4 regions of the Zhengella sedimenti genome follow, and region 3 is predicted to be linked to each of the others. Evidence: predicted binding sites of a transcription regulator. Region 3 holds the regulator's gene; each other region holds the start of a gene.
What was found. Region 3 encodes PhoB, which activates phosphate uptake and scavenging genes when phosphate is short. Its sites were predicted from a motif close to TGTCATNNANCTGTCAT; they were not measured.
Positions count from the first base shown of each region.

Region 1: ugpB (sn-glycerol-3-phosphate ABC transporter substrate-binding protein UgpB) is a predicted target of PhoB. The motif match lies at 1,384-1,400, and genes of this name have one in related genera.
Region 2: phnF (phosphonate metabolism transcriptional regulator PhnF) is a predicted target of PhoB. The motif match lies at 1,562-1,578, and genes of this name have one in related genera.
Region 4: ACLB6G_RS01395 (YdcH family protein) is a predicted target of PhoB. The motif match lies at 1,505-1,521, and genes of this name have one in related genera.

Region 1 is NZ_JBKFFP010000001.1:410,072-413,257, forward strand. It holds gene ugpB (sn-glycerol-3-phosphate ABC transporter substrate-binding protein UgpB) at 3-1,316, opposite strand; gene ACLB6G_RS02090 (LysR family transcriptional regulator) at 1,470-2,348, opposite strand; gene gndA (NADP-dependent phosphogluconate dehydrogenase) at 2,387-3,186, opposite strand, start outside.
Region 2 is NZ_JBKFFP010000004.1:92,006-95,191, reverse strand. It holds gene ACLB6G_RS12440 (phosphodiesterase) at 1-782, shown strand, start outside; gene phnF (phosphonate metabolism transcriptional regulator PhnF) at 788-1,528, opposite strand; gene phnG (phosphonate C-P lyase system protein PhnG) at 1,645-2,100, shown strand; gene phnH (phosphonate C-P lyase system protein PhnH) at 2,100-2,756, shown strand; gene ACLB6G_RS12420 (carbon-phosphorus lyase complex subunit PhnI) at 2,760-3,186, shown strand, end outside.
Region 3 is NZ_JBKFFP010000001.1:962,454-965,639, reverse strand. It holds gene ACLB6G_RS04770 (ExbD/TolR family protein) at 1-199, shown strand, start outside; gene ACLB6G_RS04765 (ExbD/TolR family protein) at 196-600, shown strand; gene ACLB6G_RS04760 (energy transducer TonB family protein) at 597-1,493, shown strand; gene phoB (phosphate regulon transcriptional regulator PhoB) at 1,537-2,226, opposite strand; gene phoU (phosphate signaling complex protein PhoU) at 2,243-2,944, opposite strand; gene pstB (phosphate ABC transporter ATP-binding protein PstB) at 2,971-3,186, opposite strand, start outside.
Region 4 is NZ_JBKFFP010000001.1:270,700-273,885, reverse strand. It holds gene ACLB6G_RS01410 (5-(carboxyamino)imidazole ribonucleotide synthase) at 1-620, opposite strand, end outside; gene purE (5-(carboxyamino)imidazole ribonucleotide mutase) at 617-1,111, opposite strand; gene ACLB6G_RS01400 (YdcH family protein) at 1,155-1,358, opposite strand; gene ACLB6G_RS01395 (YdcH family protein) at 1,594-1,770, shown strand; gene ACLB6G_RS01390 (MFS transporter) at 1,841-3,091, opposite strand; gene ACLB6G_RS01385 (DUF1192 domain-containing protein) at 3,186-3,186, opposite strand, start outside.

The DNA of each region.
Region 1 (3,186 bases), 550 kb from region 3:
GCCTAGCGGTTTGCCTGCTCGAAGCGGCGCAGAAGCTGGTTGCCGCGCTCGACGGCGGTGTTCAGCGCTTCCTCGGCCGACTTGTTGCCGGACCACACCGCTTCCAGTTCCTCGTCGATGATGGTGCGGATCTGGTCGAAGGAACCGAGGCGCAGACCCTTGGAATTGGCGGTCGGCTCCTTTGCGGTCATCTGGATGACGGCGATGTCGGTGCCCGGATTGGCCTCGTAGAAGCCGTCCGCACGCGTCTTGTCGCCGGCTGCCTTCGTGATCGGCAGGTAGCCGGTGTCCTGGTGCCACTTGGCCTGGACGTCGGTGGAGGAGAGGAAGTTCAGGAACTCCGCCACGCCCTTGTATTCATCGGCTTCATGACCGGTCATGACCCAGAGCGACGCGCCGCCGATGATGGTGTTCTGCGGCGCGCCTTCCACGCCTTCCCAATAGGGAAGCGGGCGCACGCCGAAATCGAACTTGGCTTCCGACTTGATGCCGGCATATCCGGCCGAACTCTCGGTGAAGAGCGCGCATTCGCCGGCGCGGAAATTCGCGCCACCCTCGTTGCGGCGGCCGGCATAGATGAACTTGCCGTCCTTCGCCCAGTCGCCCATCGTCTGGATGTGCTTGACCTGCAGGGGCCCGTTGAAAGCCAGTTCGGTGTCAAAACCGGCAAAGCCGTTTTCCTTCGTGGCGAAGGGAACATCATGATAGGCGGACAGGTTTTCCAGGTGAATCCAGCTCTGCCAGGCGGTGGTCATGGGGCAGGTGGAGCCCGATGCCTTGACCTTGTCGAGCACCTCGCCGACCTTTTCCCAGGTCGAAAGGTCGACGTCCGGATCCACGCCCGCGGCCTTCAGCGCATCCCTGTTGACCCAGAGGACCGGCGTCGAGGAATTGAAGGGCAGCGACAGCATCCTGCCATCGGAGGTGGTGTAGTAGCCCTTGACCGAGCCGATATAGGCATCGGGATCGAAGGTGGCGCCGGCTTCCTCCATGACCTCGTAGACCGGCTTGACGGCGCCCTTGGCGCCCATCATCGTGGCGGTACCCACCTCGAACACCATCAGGATGTGCGGCTGCTCGCCTGCGCGGAAGGCCGCGATGCCGGCGTTCAGGGTTTCGGAATAATTGCCCTTGTGGGAGGCGACCACCTTGTAGGCGTCCTGGCTGGTATTGAACTGCTCGACCTGCGCGGCGACGAGATCGCCGAGGCGGCCGGTGAAGGCGTGCCAGAACTGGATTTCCGTTTCGGCCAGCGCGGCGGCCGGCGACAACAGGACGGTAGCGGCGGACAAGGCGCCAAGGACAGTTCGTTTCATGAAGCGTCTCCCTTTGGATGTGCATTCGCCACGCTTTGCGCGGTCGCTCTTCCCATGCGCGAGAAATGCTACAGGCATATGATAGCCATCGCTCAAAAACAGAGCAGGCGGCAATTTCTCGCCGGCTAAGCTACTCCGCGATGCATGGATGGATCAATGCCTGCGCGCCAGATGTTGCAGGAAAGCGGCGATGGCGGGCGGGCGCAATTCCTGTTGCGATGCGACGGCGCCAACGATCTGGGCGCCTTCAGGGCTGGTCAGCGGGATGGCGCGGATGCCGCCGCCCCCGGTGAACATGGCGGCGATCCTTTCGGGCAGGATGCCCGACCACGGGCCGGCGGCGACATGGGCAACCAGGGCGATGATCGAATCGGTCTCCAGCACGGCACGGATCTCGGCACCGGCCATGTCGAGATGGCGGTTGACGATGCGCCGGTTCTGCATGTCCGGCGTCAGCAGGCAGAGCGGCTGCCCGTCCAGTTCGGCCCAGGCAATGCGGTCTCGATCCGGGAAAGCCTGCGCATCAGCCGTGACGAAACAATAACGCTCTTCATAGAGCGGGACCGACACCACGTCGCCCAGCGGCTCGTTGTCCAGGTAGGTGATTCCGATATCGGCCTCCAGATGGCTGACCATGTGCAGGATCTCGGCCGAGGTGCGGGACAGGACGGTGAAGCTGACCGCCGGATGGGCGCGGCTGAATTCCGTCGTCAGGCCGGCCATGGTCGCCAGTGCGGTGGGGATGACCGCAAGCCGGATCTTGCCGGCAATGCCCGTGCGGGCCGCGCGCATCTCCTCGCTCATGGCGCGGCAGTCGGCGACGATCCGGCGCGCCCATTCCAGCACGCGCTCACCTTCCGGCGTCAGGCTCTGGTAGCGCGCACCGCGCTTGACGAGCGGCACGCCAAGCTGGCTCTCCAGTTGCTTGATCGCGGAGGAGAGCGTCGGCTGGGAAATGTTGGCCGCCTCGGCGGCGCGGCCGAAATGACGTTCACGGGCAAGGAGCATGAACAGTTCGAGCTTGTCGATCATGGGCGCCGGGTTCCCTCGTTCATGCCATCGGGGCGGCCTCAGCCTTCCCCGTCCGCCCAAGGGCCATGGCGCACACCCTCGCGGCCTTCGACATGGAAACCGTGACGGCCGAAATAGTCCCGCTGGCCCTGGATCAGGTTGGCCGTCGAACGCGCCTGGCGCAACTGGTCGAACCAGGCAAGACCGGCACCCAGGCTCGGAACCGGATGGCCGTTGGACACCGCCGCGCCAACGACCGCACGCAGGCTGTCCGCCGTGCCGGTCAGAAGGTCCGCGAAGCGCGGGGCGAAGACGAGGTTTTCCGGCCGTTCCTCCAGCGCGGTCGCCATGTCGTCCAGCATGGCGGAGCGGATGATGCAGCCGGCACGCCAGACGCGGGCAATGTCGGCCATGGGCAGCGCCCAGCCGTAATCGGCCGCGGCGCGGTCGAGCATGGCGAAGCCCTGCGCATAGCACAGGATCTTGCCGGCGATCAGCGCCCTTTCCAGTTCTTCCGTCCGGGCCTCGCCCGGGAAGGGACGGGCGGCGCGGCCGAACCGGTCCTCGCCGGACCGGCGAAGCGCGGCCGCGGCGGACATGTTGCGCGCGGCCACGGCGCCCTCGATCACCGGCACCGGCGTGCCCAGGTGCTGGGCTTCGATCACCGTCCAGCGGCCGGTGCCTTTCTGGCCGGCCTGGTCGACGATCACGTCGAGCAGTGGCGCGCCGGACTCCGGATCGGACGCCCGGGCGACATGGGCGGTGATTTCGACGAGATAGGATCGCAACGGTCCTTCATTCCACCGGGCGAACAGACCGGCCACCTGCCCGGCATTCCAGCCGTGACCGTCGCGCAGCA
Region 2 (3,186 bases), on a different contig from region 3:
TCCGCAAATGCCTTGCCCATGTCGAGCGCTTCCAGGGAGACGCCGACCGTGTGATCATCACGGGTGACCTGACCCACCACGGCCGTCCGGAAAGCTATGAATTGCTCCGGTCCATGCTGGCCGGCAGCAGCCTGACGGGGGAGCGCGCACCGCGCCTCCTGATCGGAAACCATGACAATCGCGCCAACTTCCGCGCCGCCTTTCCCGATACACCGGCTGATGAAGCGGGATTCGTTCAATGGACGGACGAGACCCCCGAGGGCGATTTCATCTACATGGATACCGTTCTTCAGGGGGAGCATGCGGGCAGCTATTGCGAGACCCGCCGCCTCTGGCTGGAGGGACAACTGGTCAATGCCAGGAACAGGGGCGTCGGTGCCTATCTCTTCATGCACCACAATCCGACCAGGGTTCATGTCGCCAATGCCGACCTTATCGGCATCCGGGAGGAAGAGGACCTCAAGGCCTTGCTGCGCAGGCATCGCGATACGGTGCGCCACATGTTCTTCGGACACTGCCATTACACGCTGAGCGGAACGGCGGCCGGCATCCCGTTTTCGGCGCCGCGCTCGACCAACCATACCTGCTGGCCTGATTTTTCCGGCGATGCCCGGCGGATGGGCTATGGCGAGCTGCAGCCCAACTACAATGTCTGCTTCATTCGCGGCGAGGACGTGGTCGTCCATTCCATCGACTTCCTGGACGAGGAAAAGGTGAAATGGGAGGTCACCGGCGAGGATGGCTGGATCACCGATCCCGGCGGCATCGCGATCGCAGGCTGACGCGTTCAGCCGCCAACCTTCAATGAAACCCGGTCGGCGGCGAAACGGGCGAGCGAAAACTGGATCGGCTTGCCATCCGGGTCGATATTGATGGCGGTAGTCACGAACACGATGGCGCCCGGCGCAAGCACGAGGACATGCAGGTCTTCCGGGCTGGCATGGCTGGCATCGATCAGCGTTTCGCGACGGGTATAGTCGTCCACGCCGGCATCCCGCAGTGCCCGGGTAATTGACCCGTGCGCCATGATCGCCGCGCCGATACCGGCAAAACGGCGCGCGTCGAACCAGTGCGTCGCGCAGGTGATCGGTTCGCCATCGGCATCACCAACGGTTTCCACGCGTATGACACAGCTTCCCGACGGCAAAGCGAGCGCGCGTGCCGCGGCTGCCGGTGCCGTCTCCTCCCGGTGTCCGGCGATGCGCGTCCTGGCCTGCGGTGTCTGGCCGTCGAGCGCGGCAGAGAACCGCGTCCGAAGGCCGATCGGATAGGTGAAACGCTCCCGCCGGACAATGAAGGTTCCGCGGCCCTGTTCCGTCCGCACGATGCCCTCGGCGGCGAGCGCGGAAAGCGCCGCGCGAATCGTATGCCGGTTGACCGAGAACGCGGCCGCGAGTTCCGCTTCCGTGGGAAGCTTTCCATCCGCATGAAACCCGCTATCGGCGATCTCGGCACGCAACCGGTCTGAAATCTGTCGCCAGAGGGCGACGCCCTTCTGCCTCGGCATCCGGGCTGTGTCGGGCTGCATTGGTCCTCCTTTCCAGGCGCTGGCAGGCCTGCCTGTCACATCGCCGTCACGCGGCCACTCTATTTCAAGAGTATCTCATCTACTTGTCTAAACAAATAGACAAAGAGGCAGACAGCATGGCATTGACCGACCAGCAGAACGCGCGCAGGGCCCGTATGGGCATTCTCGCCCGCAGTTCCGCACGCCATCTCATGGACCTCTGGACAAAGCTCGGCGAAGAACCGGAGCACAGCATCCTGCGCGGGCCCGAAACCGGCGCCATCACCGTGCGCGGGCGAATGGGCGGTGGCGGCGCGCCGTTCAACCTCGGCGAAGCGACGGTCACCCGGGCGGCGGTCGGCCTCGCGGATGGAACCGTTGGCCATGCGATGGTGCTTGGCCGGGACCTGGAAAAGGCGCGCATTGCCGCACTGGTTGATGCGCTGTGCCAGGACGAACGCCAGCTGGAGCGGATCGAAAGCGGACTTCTCACGCCATTACGCGTCGCGGAGGCAAGCGTCGAACGGACCCGGCGTGAACAGACTGCCGCGACGAAAGTGGACTTCTTCACCATGGTGCGGGGCGAGGATTGATGAACGCTTCTATGCCCAACCAGGCTGGCGTCTATGCCGGCGGCTTTTCCGACGCGGCCCGGCAGTCGCAGGCCGTTTTCCGGTGCCTGCTGGATGCGATGGCGCATCCCGGCACGCTGCACGCGATCGATGCCGCGGTCTTCGCTCCCGCTCCGGTCAGTGCCGCTTCGGCCGCTGTGCTTTTGACGCTGGCGGATGCCGACGTCACCGTGTGGCTCGGCGACGACCTCCGCGGCAACGATGCGTTGAAGGCATGGATCGCGTTTCACTGCGGGTCACGCGCCGTATCCGGGGAACGGGAAGCCGATTTCGTGCTGTGTTGCGACCCTCTTGCCCTGCCGGAAATCAGGCGCTTCCGGGCGGGGACGCAGGACTATCCCGACCGCTCCGCGACGATCGTCCTGGACGCCGGCGTTCTCAGCGCTACCGCACGCGACGGCCTTGCCGGACTGCGGCTGGAAGGTCCCGGCATTGCCGCCACCGCCGAACTTCATGCCAGGACCCTTCCCAAGGGCTTTCTTGGCCAATGGCAGGCCAATGGCGCGCTTTTCCCGCGCGGCATCGACATGATCCTCACCGGCATCGATGCCGCGAGCGGCAAACCCGCGGTTGCCTGCCTGCCGCGTACTGTCCGCATTTCCGGGGCAGGAGGCTGAACCATGTATGTCGCTGTCAAGGGTGGCGAAAAGGCCATCGACAATGCCCACCGTCTTCTGGCCGACCGGCGCCGCGGCGACCGCTCGGTCCCCGCGCTGACGCTGGAGCAGATCAGCGAGCAACTGGCCCTTTCGGTCGACCGCGTGATGGGCGAAGGCTCGCTTTACGATCGCCGGCTTGCAGCACTGGCGATCAAGCAGTCGCGCGGTGACCTGATCGAGGCGATTTTCCTCATCCGCGCCTTCCGGACCACCCTTCCCCGTTTCGGCTACAGCTTGCCGGTCGACACGGGCACCATGCTTCTGGAACGGCGCATCTCGGCCTGTTTCAAGGATTTGCCCGGCGGACAATTGCTCGGTCCGACCTTCGACTACACACATCGCCTGCTTGACCCGGACCTTGCCGGCGACCGGCCTGTCGATGAAGGCG
Region 3 (3,186 bases):
GCTGGATGGCGAACCTGTCGCCGAAGGAGAACTGGCGGCTGCACTGGCCGCCGATCCGGACCGCCCCCTCATCGTCTCCGCCGGCCCGGACGCGCCCTACCAGGCGCTGGTCACCGCGCTCGATGCCGCGGCAAGGGCGGGTCGGACGAAGGTTGCCACCCGCGCCGGGACCGGCACGGACGGGGAGACGGCCCGATGAAGCGCCTGCGCCTTGACCTGCCGCCAGCGCCGCAGGCCGACCCCACCCTGCCGCTGATCAACATCGTCTTCCTGCTGCTGATCTTCGTCATGCTGTCCGGCGTGATCCGCGCAACCGACCCGCTGCCGATTGAGCCGGCATCCGCGCCCGCCATCCCCTCCGGAACACCGGCACCGGCACGCACGCTCTATGTCGCCGCCGACGGGCGCATGGCCTGGAACGGCCTTGAGGGCGATGCCGCGCTCGACGGACTGGCCGCCGCCTTCGTGGCCGAAGACTGGGAGCGCGCCTGGTTGAAGGCAGACCGCAATGCCGGCGCCGCGTCCGTCGTGCAGGTGACGGAAAGACTGCGCGCCGGCGGCGTGACCACCCTGACGATGATCGTGGAGGCCAGGCCATGAAGACCCTGCGCACCGCTCTGGCCATCCTGCTGTCGCTCGGCCTCCATGCAGCCCTCGCCGCCGTTGTCGCCAACGGGATCGCCGGCGGTGGCGATGCCGGCGAGGCCGGCGATGTGGCGGTGACCGTCACGCTCATCGAAGCGCCGGGCGAGGATGGTGACGATACCGCGCCGGAGCAAACCGTGCCGCAGACCGATGCCATCCCGGAAAAGATCTCGCATGCGGCCGCGATGACGCCTTCCGCCATTGCGCTGCCCGTGCCTGTATTTCCGGACGCACCGCCTCTCGTGGCGCTTGAGGCAAGCGACATCGCCGTCGCCCTGCCCCGCATCGGCATGCCCGCCATCGCCCCGGCAATTCCCGAACCGCCGCAAAGCGAAAGCTGGGCCGACCTGCCTGAGACCGTCGCCGTTCTGCCGGCGCCGCGCCCGGACATCAGGCCGGCCCCCGCGCCGCCGCCCCCGAAGGCGGCCAGACCCGCACGGCCGGAGAAGAAAGCACAGGGCGCCATCGAAAGACGGCAGGAGCGGAAGGCGGGCGCGGGCAAGGCAACCGGCAGGGACACCACCACCCGGCAAGGGGCACGGGGCCAGGGCGCAGCCCCGTCACGCGCGCAATTGCGCAAGGCCATGGCGAGCTATGGCCAGCGCGTGAACAGCCATGTCGCCCGGCGCAAGCCGCGGGGTGCGGGCGGGCGCGGCACCGTCGGCCTCAGCCTTCGCATCGCCCGTTCTGGTGCGCTTCTCGGTGCCAGCGTCAGTTCCAGTTCCGGCGACCCGTCGCTCGACAAAAGGGCGCTCCAGGCCGCGCGTGGCGCCGCCCCCTATCCGCGCCCGCCAGACGAAGTGCCGGGGCAAAGCCTGGCCTTGCGCATAAGGCTGAGCTTCAGGTGACGGCCGGAGGAAGGGGCAGTCGCGATGGCCCCGCCCCTGTCACTCACTTTTCTTGGATGGCGTAGCCTGCGCCCCGGATCGTGCGGATCACATCGGGCATGTTGCCGATATTGACGGCCTTGCGCAGCCGGCCGATATGCACGTCCACCGTGCGCTCGTCGATATAGATCGTCTCGCCCCAGACATTGTCCAGAAGCTGCCCGCGCGAGAACACCCGGCCGGGATGCTGCATCAGGTATTCCAGCAAACGGAACTCCGTCGGGCCCAGCTTGACCTCACGGCGGGACCGGAAGACGCGGTGGGTTTCCCGGTCCAGCACGATATCGCCGACCGTCAGCGTGCCGGACAGCATTTCCGGCTTGGCCCGTCGCATCAGCGCACGCACCCGCGCCAGGAATTCGGGCGTCGAGAACGGCTTGACGAGATAGTCGTCGGCGCCTGTGGAAAGCCCGCGAACCCGGTCGCTTTCCTCGCCGCGCGCGGTGAGCATGATCACGGGAAGGCGTTCGGTCTCGGGCCGCAGGCGCAGGCGCCGGCACAACTCGATGCCGGAGACGCCGGGCAGCATCCAGTCTAGCACGAGAAGATCGGGCACGTTCTCGCGCAGGCGCAGTTCCGCCTCGTCGCCGCGGTTGACCACCTCGACCGCGTAGCCCTCGGCCTCGAGATTGTACTGGAGCAGGACGCCCAGCGGTTCCTCGTCCTCGACAACAAGAATGCGCGGTGTTGCCATCTGCCAGTATCCGGTTTCAGCCGATGCCTTCGGCGACATTGTCCACCTTCGGCCGCGCCATCGGCAACTGGTCGCCGGTGATCATGTAGTAGGCGTTCTCGGCGATATTGGTGACATGATCGCCGATGCGCTCGATGTTCTTGGCGCAAAACAGCAGGTGCGTGCAGGACGAGATCTTGCGCGGGTCCTCCATCATGTAGGTCAGCAATTCGCGGAACACCGACGTATAGGCCATGTCGATCTGTTCGTCGCGATTGCGGATCTCCTCGATTTCGTCCGCGCGGCGCCCGACATAGACCTCGACGATTGCCTTGACCTGGTCGCGGGCCAGTCCGGCCATCTTCTCGATGCCGAAATTGGGTTCGCGCATCACCACCATTTCGCCGATGGAGCCCACGCGCTTGCAGGTGCTCTTGGCCAGGTCGCCGATGCGCTCCAGGTCGCCGGCCATGCGCATGGCGCCAACGGCGAAGCGCAGGTCCTGCCCCATGGGCTGGCGCTTGCCGATGAGCATGACGGCGCGGTCGTCGAGATCGCGCTGCATCTGGTCCATCAACCGGTCTTCGGAGATCACCCGCTGCGCCAGGGCCACGTCGCCGGTCAGCAGCGCGCGCGTGGCCATGTCCACCATCTCGGCGGCCCGCTCGCCCATCGTGCGGATCATCGTGTCCATCGCGTCCAGTTCCTCGTCGAACGAGGTGACGGTATGCTCGCCCATGGCGCAGTCTCCCGGATTGGTAAGGCTCAGCCGAAGCGGCCGGTAATGTAGTCTTGGGTGCGCTTGTCGTCGGGGCTGGTGAACATCTTGTCCGTCGCCCCTTCCTCGACGAGGATTCCCAGGTGGAACATCGCCGTGCGTTGCGAGACGCGCGCGGCCTGCTGCATGGAATGGGTCACGATGACGATCGTGTAGTTTTCCTTCAGCTCGTCGATCAGTTCCTCGACCTTTGCGGTGGCGAT
Region 4 (3,186 bases), 690 kb from region 3:
TAGGCGCGGATCGACCCGTCCATGCCGCGCGCCGCGATCACCGATATCTCGCGCTCGAAGGCGACGAAGCCCTCCAGGATGAGCGGCACCGCGCCCATTGCCTCGAACACGCCGGCGGCGTCCGACGGTGAAGCGCCGCGGAACATCCGCTGGCCCTTGCCGTCATAGCCCAGACGGCGCGTCTTGAGCACGCCATGGCCGCCGAACGCGGCAAGCCCGGCGGCGAGGTCGTCGTCGCTGTCGACCGCCCGGAACGGCGCGGTCGCAATGCCGGCCTCGTTCAGGAACGTCTTTTCCGCCAGCCGGTCCTGCGCCGCTTCCAGCGCCGCCGGAGCGGGGTGGACCGCAACGCGGGGCATCAGCGAACGCGCCGCCATCACCGGCACGTTCTCGAATTCGTAGGTGACGACATCCGAGGCCGCCGCGAGTTCCTCCAGCGCTTCGGCGTCGTCGTAGGCAGCGACGATCTGCCCGTTGGCCACCTGCGCGGCCGGGCAGTCGGGCTGCGGCTCCAGGATCAGCGTGCGGTAACCGAGACGGGCTGCCGCCATCGCGAGCATTCGGCCGAGTTGGCCGCCGCCAATGATGCCGATGGTCGAATTGGGGGCGAGCGCGCTCATGCCTCGTCCACCGGTTCCTCGCCGACGGCGGCGCTGCGCGCTGCGCGCAACGTGTCGAGCCGTCCGGCCAGGGCCTTGTCCGAAAGCGCCAGCACGGCGGCTGCCAGCAGGCCGGCATTGGTGGCGCCCGCCTTGCCGATGGCCAGCGTGCCGACCGGAATGCCGCCGGGCATCTGCACGATGGAGAGAAGCGAATCCTGTCCCGACAGTGCCGCCGACTGCACCGGCACGCCGAAGACCGGCAGCGGGGTGAGCGCGGCGACCATGCCCGGCAGGTGGGCCGCCCCGCCAGCCCCGGCGATGATCACCTTGAACCCCTTGTCCCGGGCCGTGCGGGCGAAATCGAACATCCGCTCGGGCGTCCGGTGGGCGGAGACGATTCGCGCCTGGTAGGCGACGCCGAGTTCGTCCAGCACATCCGCCGCGTGCTTCATCGTGGACCAGTCCGACTGGCTGCCCATGATGATGGCGACATCGGCGGTATCGGTCATGGCGTCTGGTCTTTCCTGCTTGGATATCGCCGGAAGCGGGCGGTCAGGCGATGATGTCGGGAATGATGGAATCCTCCAGCGCCTGGAGGCGGTCCTTGAGGGCCAGCTTCTTCTTTTTCATCCGCTGGATACGCAAGGGATCGCATCCGGTGGCGATCATGGCCTGTATGGCGGCGTCGAAATCGGCATGGTCCTGCTTGAGTCGTGCAAATTCGAGGCGGATATCCGCCTGTTCCTGTTCGGACATGCCGGTCATCTATGTCATTCCATCTGGATTCCGGCCACCCATGGAACATGAGGCCGGCTGATTGCTGGGCTGGCCCATATCATATCTTCGCGCGCAACGGAATTCTACCAGAACGCATTCGACAGCGCCTTTCGTCTCTGGCAAAGTGTCATCGTAATGTCATGTCACCGGGCAACACGCCCGCGGCGGTGCGGGCCCGGCGACCCTGTTCAACACAGCGGAAGGAGAGCTGGCCATGTCCCTTGAATCGCATCTTGCGGAACTGCATCGCAAACACGGCGAGCTGGAACGGAGAATTGACGAGATGGCGCTTCATCCCTCCGTCGATGATCTCGAACTCGTCGAGCTCAAGCGCCGCAAGCTGAAGATCAAGGATGAGATCAAGAAGCTGGAGACCGAGACCCGCCATTGATCGCCAGGCGCCGGCAATCCGGTCCGGCACGTCCTGAAACCCGCGTCCTTGAGGGCGCGGGTTTTTCGTTTCAGGCCTCGGCCGGGTCCTCCTCGCCGCGCGGGTCGAGATTGTAGGCTTCCGGCGTCGTGGCCCGCTCAACGGGAAGCGTCTGGAACGTGTCCTTCTCTTCCTGTGGCACGGCGGCGCGCTGGCGCATGCGCCAGGCGGTGTAGGGCACGATGAGGCCGTGTGCCAGGGCGGTGGCGAGGAAGATGCCCTCCGGGCGCAGGCTCTCCATCAGCGATGCGCCGAGCATCGGCCCCGCCATGGTGCCGGCGCCGTAGACCAGCAGCAGGCCGCCCGACACCTTCACGAAATCCTCCGGGCCCGCATGGTCGTTGGCATGCGCCACGGCGATCGAGTAGAGCGTGTAGGCCATCGCCCCGTAGATGCCGGTCAGCGAGATGACGGCGGCCGGACCCCGCAACTGCAGGAAGAAGCCGGCCAGCGCCACGGCGCTGGCGATCCCCGCCATCGTCAGCAGCACGATGCGCCGGTCGGTGCGGTCCGAAATGCGGCCCGCCGGCCATTGCATCAGCGCGCCCGCGATCACCGTCACGCTCATCATCAGCGCGATTCCCGCCGTCCCCACGCCGGCCTGCGCCCCGTAGACGGCCCCGAGCGTTCCCCAGGCGCCGTTGGCCACGCCGATGAGGAAACATCCGGCGAAGGCGACCGGCGAAGTGCCGTAGAGCGATTTCAGGTCCAGCGACACGCCGGTCGGCGGCCGCGGGCTTGCCACGGTCGACATGGCGATCGGGATCAGTGCCAGGCAGAACAGCGCGCCTGCGGCCATGAAGGGTGTCTGCCGCGTCACGTCACCTGCGGCCAGGCCCAGCTGGCCGGCCATGATCGAGGCATAGGTGACCATCATGTAGAGGCCGAAGATGGACCCGCGCGACTCGTTCGTGGCCTTTTCATTGAGCCAGCTCTCGATCACCATGAAGGCTCCGGCCATGATGAAGCCGGTACAGATGCGCAGGCCGATCCACACAACGGGATCGATGACGATCCCTGTCATCAGCGCCAGCACGGCGCCACTGGAGGCGAAGGCGGCGAAGGCGCGCACATGGCCCACGCTGCGCACCAGGCGCGGCGCATAGAGGCAGCCGGCCACGAAGCCCGCGGCCCAACCGGTTCCCAGCAGGCCGAGCGAGAAGGCTGAAAATCCCTCCGCCTGGCCGCGCAGCGGCAATAACAGCCCGTGCAAGCCGCTTCCGGCCAGCAGGAAGGCGGTTCCGAGCAGGAGTGCGGCGATGGGAGCGATGCGGGAGGACATGAAAACCTTGCGAATCAGGGCGTGCGGGAAATCTTGCGGGCCAACGGCATGCCGATCCGGGCTTTTTTCGGAATCGCGCCGGCCGTCCCGCCGCT